Regions from separate parts of the Pseudoalteromonas sp. NCIMB 1079 genome, predicted to be linked through region 2. Evidence: predicted binding sites of a transcription regulator. Region 2 holds the regulator's gene; the other holds the start of a gene.

Region 1 (5,822 bases), 730 kb from region 2:
GACCAAATACAGCTACAACACCATGTGGTTTATGACGGATCATTGCACGGCCAAGTGGCATTGCGTTTTCTACGTCGCCAGTGCGCTCTAAAAATGCTTTTTCAGAAATGGCAATTTTACCAACCATAGCACCCGCTTCTGTGCGCGTTTCCCACAGTGGTTTGCCTGTTTCTTGTGCAATAGTAATAGCGAGCTCTTCGCTGTTTTCTTTTAATTGCGCTGCGAATGCTTTAATTATTTCTAAACGCTCAGTAAAGTTTTTATCAGCCCATGCGTAAAACGCTTCGCGCGCTGCATTTACTGCGGTGTCTACTTGCGCCGCAGTTGCTGATGATGCCTGCCAAATAACGTCGTTATTTGCAGGATTTACTGAATTAAATTCTGTGCCTTGGCCTTGTGACCATTGACCATTAATAAATTGTGCAGGATGAGTCATATACTTTCTCCTAAATTAAATCGTGGTTGCACTAACAATATCGCCAGCTTGCAAATGCAATGCATCTGCTATTTCTTGCGATAAAATAAGGCTTTTTGCGCGCTCGTCAAATGTCATTGGTGCAACGGTTGCTCTAAAATCTTCAAGCTTTTCGTTAGCTAGTAACACCATGGTGTCGCCAGTCATTTCGCCAATTTCAACGTTAAAGTGATTTGCATTACGAATAGTCGCAATGTTATCTACTTTTGCTTCAACCGTTGGGCCGCCGTCAAAAATATCTACGTAGCCATTAAACGTAAAGCCTTCGCTTTTTAATAACTCGATTGCTGGGCGAGTGTTGTCGTGTACTTTACCTATTACGGCTTGCGCATCTTTACTTAGCAAATTTACGTAAATTGGATATTTAGGCATTAGCTCAGCAATGAAAACCTTTTGACCAATACCTGTTAGGTAATCGGCTGTTGGAAAATCCATTGAGAAAAAGTGCTCTTCAAGCCACTGCCAAAAAGGGCTACTGCCGTTTTCGTCAGACACACCGCGCATTTCTGCGATCACTGTTTGTGCAAAACGCTCTTGATGCTGTTTTATAAACATAAAGCGCGCTTTTGAAAGTAGCTTACCGTTACAATTTTTACGATAGCCATCTTTTAAAAACAATGTGCAAAGCTCTGTAGCACCTGTGTAGTCGTTACATAGCGTTAAAATATCAACGGCTTTGTATACGTCTAATGTACGCGAAGAGTGAATCACTTTACTTAAGTGATAATGATAAAATGCATCATCAAGCCCTACCGCAGCTTCAATTGCAGACGTACCTACAACATCACCGGTTTCGCTATCTTCAAGAACAAACAGGTAGCCTTCGTCACCAGGTTGTGACGTTTGTTTAGCAAATGAGCTTACTGAATGGTCGATCTTTTTTTGTAATAGCTCTTCATTTAAAGGCAAAGACGTAAAACCATGCCCAGATTCGTGGGCAATTTTCAGTAATGCTGAATAATCATTTTGCTGGATTGGGCGAAGGATCATCATGAGTCCGCTTGCTCCCTTATAAATAACGGTAAATAGGAATTGCAGGGCAAGCAGTGCTTGCCCTTAATTGGTTGGCTTAGGTAGCTTATGCGTTTACTACGCTTGCTACTGCTTTTTCAAAGCGTGCCATACCTTCGCGAATGTCCGCTTCAGGAATTACTAAAGATGGAGTGAAACGTACTACGTCTGCACCGGCAACTAATGACATAAGGCCTTGCTCAGTACCTGCCACTAAAAACTCTTTTGCACGACCTTTGTATTGCTCGTTCACTACTGCACCAATTAATAAACCTTGGCCACGGATTTCGCTAAATACGTTGTATTTTTCGTTAACCGCGCTAAGTAATTCATTAAATAATGCGGCTTTTGCTTTTACGCCAGCAAGTACTTCTGGAGTATTTACTGTATCAAATGCAGCTTCTGCAACAGCACACGCAAGCGGGTTACCGCCATAAGTAGAACCATGTGTACCTACTTTAAGGTGCTGTGCAATTTCAGTTGTTGTGATCATAGCGCCAATAGGAAAACCGCCGCCAAGTGCTTTAGCCGAAGTTAAAATATCAGGTACTACGTTTAAGCCTTGGTATGCGTATAAATCGCCAGTACGGCCAACACCTGTTTGAACTTCATCAAAAATAAGCAGTGCGTTATGTTTAGTACATAAATCGCGAACACCTTGAGCAAACTCATCAGTTGGTGAAACAATACCGCCTTCACCTTGTAGAGGTTCCATCATTACGGCACATGTTTTATCGCTGATAAGTGCTTCAAAAGCAGCAAGGTCATTGTAATCGCAATGTACAATGTCGCCAGGCTTAGGGCCAAAACCATCTGAATATGCAGCTTGGCCGCCAACAGTTACGGTAAAGAATGTACGACCGTGGAAACCTTTGTTGAACGCGATGATTTGTGATTTTTCTGCGCCAAACTTATCAAGTGCAAAACGACGCGCTAATTTAAGCGCGGCTTCGTTTGCTTCTGCGCCAGAGTTGGCAAAGTAAACTTTTTCAGCAAATGTCGCATCAACCATTTTTTTAGCTAGGCGAAGTGCCGGCTCATTGGTCATTACGTTAGATAGATGCCAGATTTTTTCGCCTTGCTCTTTTAATGCGCCTACTAATGCAGGGTGGCAATGGCCAAGACAGTTAACTGCAATACCACCAGCAAAGTCGATAAACTCTCGACCTTGTTGATCCCATACGCGAGAGCCTTCGCCTCGAACAGGAATTACGCTTGAAGGTGCGTAGTTAGGAACCATTACGTGATCAAATAATTCGCGATTGACTGTCATTTTATTTCCTCTTAATTGTGAGCAACACAAAACATCAAAATAGGTGTTTGGTTAATATTTGTAACCAACTTTATAGGCAAGATCAGTAACCTGATAATTGCGCAAAATTGCTTTGTGGTTCAATTTTCAGACGCACATTATTTCAGAATTACTTATATCTGTCTCGTTAAAAACTTTCATGTATCCCTTGAAAATAAAGGGCTAAAGATATTATTTCATAGATAGTGAATAACTATTTGCATAGCTATTTATGCTTATTTTTAGGCAACTAACCGCATGAGTACAGAGGCGCACACGCTTTAATCGGCAAATATGTAATATAACAATAAGATGAGAATGAATGGTTAGTCGCAAAAAAATTAACAAAAAATTCAGATTTTTAGTCAATTTGAATAGCTAAATTGGTAAAATTACTCGATTGGAGGGTTTTTAGTTCCGTTTTAGTGAACTTAAAGTGCGAAAACCAGCTTAGAGCTTCATCAGGTTCAATAAGTTGATGTTCTTTTAAATTAAGATATTGTGAATAGCACCGTGCCTTTAGCATTACTTCTGTTAATGGCAGTAATGTATCGCCCTTATCTACCCCATTTACTAGCTGCTGCATTACCCCTTTAAACGGTAAATATTTAAAAGCCATTTTGTCTATTACCTTAGCGCTTACTTCTATCGATTTATTGCTAAGTAGAGTAGTTAAAAATAGCGGGTCGGGCTGAAGCTCTAATAAAGCGGTGTGTAAATCTTTTTGGTTTTCATTTCGGGCTAGCTGTACTTTACGTTGCCATATTTGCTCAAACGTTTTTAAGTACAAGCGCACTAATGCAATTCGCCCTACATCTAAAAGCATACCTAGGGTAAATGCATGAACGTCATTTACATTATTAATTTGTGCAATTTTTTGCGCAGCAATGGCGTTTGCCATGGCACTGTCACGTAAACGACGTTTTAATAACGAAAATGGTTCGGTGCTATGTGGCATCCAATGACGAGCAGCAAATGTAGGAATAACTAGCTGTAAGTTATCAAGGCCAATATAACGAAGGGCGAGCGATGGCTTATCTACTTTTACAGACGTGTTTTTACTACGTTGATTACGATAGTAAGGTAAATTAACGAGCGTTACTAACTCCCTACCCAACCAATTTATATCATTAACCAATGGCTCTAAACGCCCTACCGACGCTGACTTTACCGCTAATATATCGAGTATATTCGCAATGCCATCTTCAATACCTATGGTGCTATGAATTACGCCATCTATATCTTCGAGCTGCTTATATATAGCTGTTTCAATTGTTTTGTGCAGTTGCTCACTGGCTTGAGCGCGGTACTTATGATGTGCAGTACTGCTTTGCTGGCGTTTATTCTGTGCGGCCACTTCAACCTGAAGCAAGGTACGCTGCTTCATGGGTTCGCCGTAATCTATATCTAATGTATGAATGAAACCAATTTGCTGATGCGCAAAGCTATGCCCAAGCAATAAGTCATGAGCTCGTTGGCTTAGTATTTTGGCAGTACGCTGCTGGGCTACAAGTTCAGTCATGACATCCATTAATAAAGTATAAAATGCTATGTGTATTATAACATTAGAAGCGAGTTAAAAAGTTATCAAGCAGTTCTAAGCCTTGAGCAGTTAAAATAGCCTCGGGGTGAAACTGCACACCTTCGATAGCAAGTTCATTGTGTAACAACCCCATAATTTCGTCAAACTCGCCTTGCTCAGTTTGAGTCCATGCGGTTACTTCAAGCTCTTTAGGCAGAGTTTGCGCTTTAACCACTAAAGAATGATAACGACATACCGTTAACGGATTAGCTAAGCCTTTAAACACCCCTTTATTAGTATGAACTATGGGTGATGTTTTACCGTGCATTACTTTTTTAGCACGAATTACATCTCCACCTAAAGCTTGTGCGATAGTTTGATGCCCCAAGCAAATCCCTAAAATAGGATATTGCCCTTTTAGTTGCTCAACAACATTTAGTGAAATACCCGCTTCGTTAGGGGTGCATGGCCCTGGCGATAACACGATGTGCTGCGGGTTTAACTGTTTTATTTGTGCAATACTTAGCTCATCATTACGTTTTACTAAAACGTCTTGATCTAAACGCTGAAAATATTGCACTAAGTTGTAAGTAAACGAATCGTAGTTATCGATCATCAACAGCATTACACAACAGACCTTATAAATTATTGACCACTACTTTACACAAGTGGTACTAAGTGCTGCATTCTACCACTATTAATTAACCAACATAAATTAGCAAAAAGCGTTAAAAATTAACTCTTTTAGCTAAAATGCTTAAAAGCCTTTAGCGGGTATTGGTTTACTTAACTTGAACTCTGGTTAAGAGATTTACTAACGTATTGAATCATGATGATATTTAAATTTATTTTCTCTAGCCAGAGATTCCTTGCACCTTGAGTAATAATATCGAACCCTAAGCTTTTTACGACTAGTTAATACACCTACGTAGGCTGTATACCCCAACAATAAATTATTGACCTCTAAAGTACGTGCATTTATTGATCGCACTACTAAATACTTTGGTGAAATGCCTTACTGAGCAAAATAAACAGATTGTTTGCGCTACATCAAATTAGTGGCTCGATGGTTGAATTATATCTATGTAAGCCCCAGTGTATTATATGAAAGGCAGTAATTCACTTATACAACTCACTTACTTGTGAGCTCATTTATATCCTACTAAGGAGCGAATATGTTAGGCGAAGACCACTCATTAACAAATGACTTTCCAGAGTACTTAAAGACCATTGCCGAGTTAAATGAAAGCGATACTGAATTTGCAAAAAAAGCAGATAAGTACGACAAGCTAGATAAAGAGATTAGGGTATTAGAGCTCAAAGATGCGCCCATAAGCGATGAGCAAATGCATCAACTAAAACACGAACGTACAGAACTAAAAGATTGGCTATACGAACGCTTGCAGCAAGAGCAGTAATGCCACTAAAAAAAGAGCTCACTGATGAGGTGAGCTCTTTAGATCAACAATGGGTATTTTCTCTAAAACTTTACAAAGCCACCCACAGGTTTCATAAATACACTG
Region 2 (5,822 bases):
TCACAGCTCAATATCTAAGCACACCATAAACTGTATATTGATTATCAATTAATCAGTTATCTTGGCTAATTCAGTCTAAATTAAGTACTTTAATAGTGTTTTTTCAATCAATCGTCACAAAATATCGAGCTAGTGCATTTTTTGTTGTACAATCTGCGCCGTTCACACATAAAAATTGGCTCGGAGATCAATGGATATAAAAGCTATCCAGGCGTTAATCGAAAGCGATATGAATGACGTCAATCAACTTATACATGCGCAAATGCGCTCAGATGTGGCGTTAGTTAATCAGCTTGGTTTATATATAGTTAGCAGTGGCGGCAAACGCGTTCGTCCAATGCTGGCTATTTTAGCAGCCAAAGCGCTCGGTTATCAGGGTAAAGATCACATAACACTTGCAACAATTGTTGAGTTTATCCATACAGCAACGCTATTGCATGATGATGTTGTAGATGAATCAAACTTACGACGTGGCACGCCTACAGCAAATGCTGAATTTGGTAATGCTGCTAGCGTATTGGTTGGTGACTTTATTTACACTCGCTCATTTCAGCTTATGGTTGGCCTTGGAAAAATGCAGATTATGCAAGTACTTGCCGATGCAACAAACATTATTGCTGAAGGTGAAGTATTGCAGCTGATGAACTGCAATGACCCAGATACGACTGAAGCCAGCTATATGCAGGTTATTTACTCTAAAACGGCTAAATTATTTGAAGCAGCTACAGGCCTTGCTGCCATTATCACAGAGCAAGACCAAGCGACACTTGATGCACTAAACCTATACGGTATGCATTTAGGTACTGCGTTTCAACTAGTAGATGACGTACTCGATTACAATGCAGATGCTGAGCAGCTAGGTAAAAACATTGGCGATGATTTAGCTGAAGGCAAACCAACCCTTCCGCTTATTTATGCTATGCAACATGGTAGCGAGCAGCAAACACAGCTCATTCGTGATGCAATAGAGCACAGTAATGGTATGGAGCATTTAGAAGAAATTTTAACTGCACTAAAACAAACTAATGCGCTTGAGTTTACAATGCAAAAAGCAGAGCTTGAGGCCGAAAAAGCCATTGCCTGTTTAGACTTTTTAGCTGAGTCTGACTATAAGCAAGCACTTATAAGCCTTGCCCGTATTGCGGTTGACCGCGACCACTAGTTTTAACTAGTTACACAGTGTGACATTAATTCTGAGCAATAAAAAAGCCTGCAAATGCAGGCTTTTTTGTTGCTTAAAGCGGCTATTACGCCATGAAATCAACACCTTCTTTGATGTCTTTTTTCAGAGTTTCAAGCATGTCATTTTTTGCTTTTGTTTCAAATGCGCTTAGTTCGCCGTAAGAAAGAATTTTTTCTACGCCGTTTTTACCTAAACGTACTGGATGTGCAAAGTACTCTGCATCGCCATTTTCAACAGCAACGTAAGCGTAATCTACAACTTCTTCACCTTGTAGGCCTTTAACTAAAGACATACAAAAACGAGCTGCAGCAGCACCCATAGATAGCGTAGCTGAACCACCGCCGGCTTTAGCATTTACAACTTCAGTACCCGCATTTTGGATACGTGGAGTAAGTGCAGCAACTTCTTCATCAGTGAAAGAAACACCTTCAACTTGAGAAAGTAGAGGCAGAATAGTTGTGCCTGAGTGACCACCAATTACTGGTACTTTTACAGTTGCTACGTCTACGCCTTTAAGTTCAGCAACAAATGCTTCTGAACGAATAACGTCAAGCGTAGTAATACCGAATACGCGTTTAGCGTCGTAAGTACCTGCTTTTTTGAATACTTCAGCAACAATTGGAACTGTGCCGTTTACTGGGTTAGTAATAATACCTACTAACGCTTTAGGACAGCTGGCAACAATGCCTTCTGCTAAAGTTTTGATGATGCCAGCATTTACATTGAATAAATCAGCACGATCCATACCTGGTTTACGTGGCATACCCGCTGGGATAAGAACGATGTCAGAACCTTCAAGCGCTTTATTTAAATCGTCTGCGCCAAAGCCTGCAACTTTAACATCTGTTGGGATGTGAGAAAGGTCAACCGCAACACCTGGTACTACTGGTGCAACATCATAAAGTGATAATTCAGAGCCAGCTGGTAAGCCTGTTTTTAATAATAAAGACAACGCTTGGCCGATACCGCCTGCAGCACCTAATACAGCAACTTTCATTGGAATTCTCCGTAATTTGAGGTAGGAAACATTTGTGGCTCTTAAGATAATGAAATTAGCGACTAAAAACAAATTTATCCTGTCTATTTCAAGTATATTTTCGACCATAGTCGTAAACTTATGTGATTTAACGCATCAAACTGGCAAGTTAACTAAACAACTGCTGCATAATTATTCATTTTTGTGTAGAATTTGCGGCATAAATAACAAAAACGAATAAAGACTATGCAACCACAAGATAAACAAGAAGCACTGGTAAAAGCATTTAAATCACTATTAAAAGAAGAAAATTTTGGCTCTCAAGGCGAAATAGTTGATGCGTTAAAAGATCAAGGTTTTGACAATATAAGCCAAAGTAAAGTATCACGCATGTTAAGTAAATTTGGCGCTGTACGCACACGCAATGCCAAACAAGAAATGGTTTACTGCTTACCTGCTGAAATGGGTGTACCTACGGCTAAAAGCCCATTACGCCAATTAGTAATCGACATTATGCACAACGAAATGATGATCATCATTCGTACCAGCCCAGGTGCTGCTCAGCTTATTGCACGTTTATTAGATTCATTAGGTAAAGCAGATGGCGTACTAGGAACTATTGCCGGCGATGACACTATTTTTATCGCTCCTGCTAAAATATCTGAAATAGATGTAACTCTTGAACGCGTTCGCATTTTATTTGATACGGTTTAATAGCAAATTAAATTTGTTTTAAAAACCCTATTGAAGGTGCAAAGAAAGCAGAGCCCATATCGGCTTGAGTAAAATCAAGCCAGTGGTCGTAGCAATCCCCTTCCCCTAAACGACTATTAAGTACTTTTTCAAACGCGGTGCCCGTACAAGCGCATGTAATTGATAACATTCCCTGCTCATACACGTCGCCATAAGGCATGCTTTGATTTAATAGTAGCGGTTGTCCGTCTCCGTCTTTTAGCTCACTTCGCGAAGCATGGCTGGTTTCGATCGCTGGGGTAATTAGCGTGTTATCAAGACGCGTACGTCCCATTATTTGCTCTTGCTCACTCAATGATAAATGCTGCCACATAGTTAAATCATGTTTATAACGCTGAACATGAATATAACTCCCCTGATCTTCAAAGCTACCAGGGTTGCTGATTAAAGCCGTAGCGCGCTTTTTTCTTCCATGTGCGGTGTCGCCACCATAAATAAAACCGTTAAAATCACGACCATCTAAAAAGCGAAAATTCCGAATTTGCTCCACCAGCTCTACATCGGGGGCAAATAATTTTAAAATTTGCAGCGCAAATAAATGGTTAACGTCTTCACGGTCAGAGCGAATTTGCACAAATAAATCACACGGTTGTACACTCATTTGGTGATCGCTATGGGTTATATTGGGAAAGCTCTGTAATTCGCTTGGAATGTATTCAGGGAGGATATGCGGCCAGTATTGCGCACCAATAGCAACCATACAAGAGAGCATTGATTCTGAAAATTGATCGCTAAATTCTTCTTCTATAGCGCTTGCTTGTTTTAACTTTGCGCGAAGTGATTCGTCTTGACCATCAAACACATTAAAAAATAAGTGCAAACCGTGTAAGTTTGCTTCAGCACAAATCCCTGATTGCGCTTGCGCCATTGTTATTCCTTAGTTTTACAGATAAAAACACAGCGAATAACAAATTAATTACGATTCGAAAAAATTCACCGTGTGAGGTTTTATTTTTATTATAACCTGATCATTATTTTCAAATGACTGGCCATATTGTGCAGCAACTTCAATTTCTTGTTCATCAATAACAAGCGAATAAACATACGCCGAACCAATAAAGCGACGACTTATAATTGTAGCTCGCTTGCTGAATTTGTCACTTTGGTTATCTGCCACTAATTCTATTTGATGAGGGCGCACATATATAAGCCCTGCACTTACATTATACTTACTCTCAACATAAGATTCGACTAAACCAAATGGTGTTTTATATTCAGTTGCGGTTAACACTTCTGCGCTTAAGTATATGCCCTGACCCAGAAACTCTGCAACCTCCTTTGAACATGGAGCTGCAAAAAGCTGCTCAGGCGTGCCTTGTTGCTCAATTTTACCGCGATGCATAATGGCAAGTGTATCTGAAAACGCAAATGCCTCTTCTTTTGAGTGTGTAACAAACACAGCAGATACTTGAGTTGCTTTAATAATTCGACGTATATCGGCAATTAATTCAAAGCGTACTTGTGTGTCGATGTTTGAAAAGGGCTCATCAAGGAGTAATAAACTAGGTTTATAAGCTAATGCACGAGCGATAGCGACGCGTTGCTGTTGGCCACCCGATAACTGATGTGGAAACCTGTCAGCACAGCCAATTAAATGCACAAGCTTAAGCATTTCATCAACGCGTTGCTGCTTTTGAGCTTTGCTCATATTACCAAGCCCGAATGCAATATTATTTGCCACCGTTAAATGCGGAAACAACGCATAGTCTTGAAACATCATGCCGATGTTACGATGCTCAGGTGAGACAAACGATTGCTCATCACTCACTAATTTACCGTCTATAAAAATAGACCCTTGCTTGGCTTCAATTAAACCTGCAATCGCTTTTAATGTGGTTGTTTTGCCGCATCCACTCGCCCCGAGTAGGCAAACAATTTCATCTTTACCCACTGTTAAATCTAAATCGTGAATAACCTTTGTGCCGTTATAGTGATAGCTCACGCCTTGTAAAATTAAACTACTCATTTAACTACGCTGCTCCATAGAACGATTAATAAAGTACAAAGGAATAAACCCAACAATAACAATAAATAATGCAGATATTGAAGCAAGCTCTAATTGCTCATCACTCACATACTGAAATACATGAGTAGCTAAGCTTTCAAAATTAAACGGTCTGAGCAATAGCGCAGCTGGCAACTCTTTCATACATTCAATAAATACCAATAAGGCAGCAGTGAGTAACCCTCTTCGCAGTAAAGGTAGATGCACTAAACGCAGCGTTTGCCCTTGGCTTTTACCCATTGATTGGCTTGCCATATCAAGTGATGGACTAATACGTAAAAAACTCGACTCAATTGCTCCGTGTGCAATGGCGTAAAACCTAACAATATAAGCAATAATAATAGTAAGAATGCTACCTGTAAGCAGTAAGCCAATGTCTAAGTTATACGGCTCGAGTGCTGTGTTAATAGTGTTCTCTAATAATGTAAGAGGTAATAAAACCGCAATAGCGAGTACAGTTCCTGGCAACGCATAACCTGTGCTTGCTAAACGCCCAGGAATAAGCGGATACGCTTGCTTTGCCACACGCTGATAAAAAACCACAAAAACACTCAATGTAATGGTTATAACACTTACAACTCCCGCCACCTTTAAACTTTGCCAAGCGTAACTAAAAAACTCTACATCCCATGCTTTATCAAAGTAGGTAATGGCATAATTTATAAGTACTGCAATAGGGATTAAAAAGGCGATAAGTAAAATAAAGCTACAAAATGCCGTTGCGAGCCAAGCAGACTTTCCTTTTAATACATAGAGAGATTCGCTATTTACACTTGATTGGCGCTCAAATACCGCTTGGTTTCGGCGACTAAAACGCTCTGCCATTAATGCTAAAAATAACAGCAGTAACATCACACCCGATATTTTAGCGGCCGCTGTAAGTGAGTAATAACCAAACCACGTAT

Evidence for each region. Region 2 encodes ArgR, which controls arginine synthesis, uptake and breakdown. Its sites were predicted from a motif close to ANTGAATANNTATTCANT; they were not measured.
Region 1: a site for ArgR is predicted at 2,995-3,012, ahead of ABX891_RS00375 (aspartate aminotransferase family protein). Genes of this name have one in related genera too.

The regions. Positions count from the first base shown of each region.
Region 1 is NZ_JBEWZA010000001.1:80,073-85,894, forward strand. It holds gene astD (succinylglutamate-semialdehyde dehydrogenase) at 1-436, opposite strand, end outside; gene astA (arginine N-succinyltransferase) at 452-1,468, opposite strand; gene ABX891_RS00375 (aspartate aminotransferase family protein) at 1,554-2,759, opposite strand; gene ABX891_RS00380 (HDOD domain-containing protein) at 3,139-4,299, opposite strand; gene ABX891_RS00385 (anthranilate synthase component II) at 4,343-4,924, opposite strand; gene ABX891_RS00390 (HP1242/YdcH family protein) at 5,475-5,717, shown strand; gene ABX891_RS00395 (putative quinol monooxygenase) at 5,780-5,822, opposite strand, start outside.
Region 2 is NZ_JBEWZA010000001.1:808,082-813,903, reverse strand. It holds gene ispB (octaprenyl diphosphate synthase) at 191-1,162, shown strand; gene mdh (malate dehydrogenase) at 1,248-2,180, opposite strand; gene argR (transcriptional regulator ArgR) at 2,406-2,873, shown strand; gene ABX891_RS03765 (Dyp-type peroxidase) at 2,881-3,780, opposite strand; gene ABX891_RS03760 (ABC transporter ATP-binding protein) at 3,829-4,878, opposite strand; gene ABX891_RS03755 (ABC transporter permease) at 4,879-5,822, opposite strand, start outside.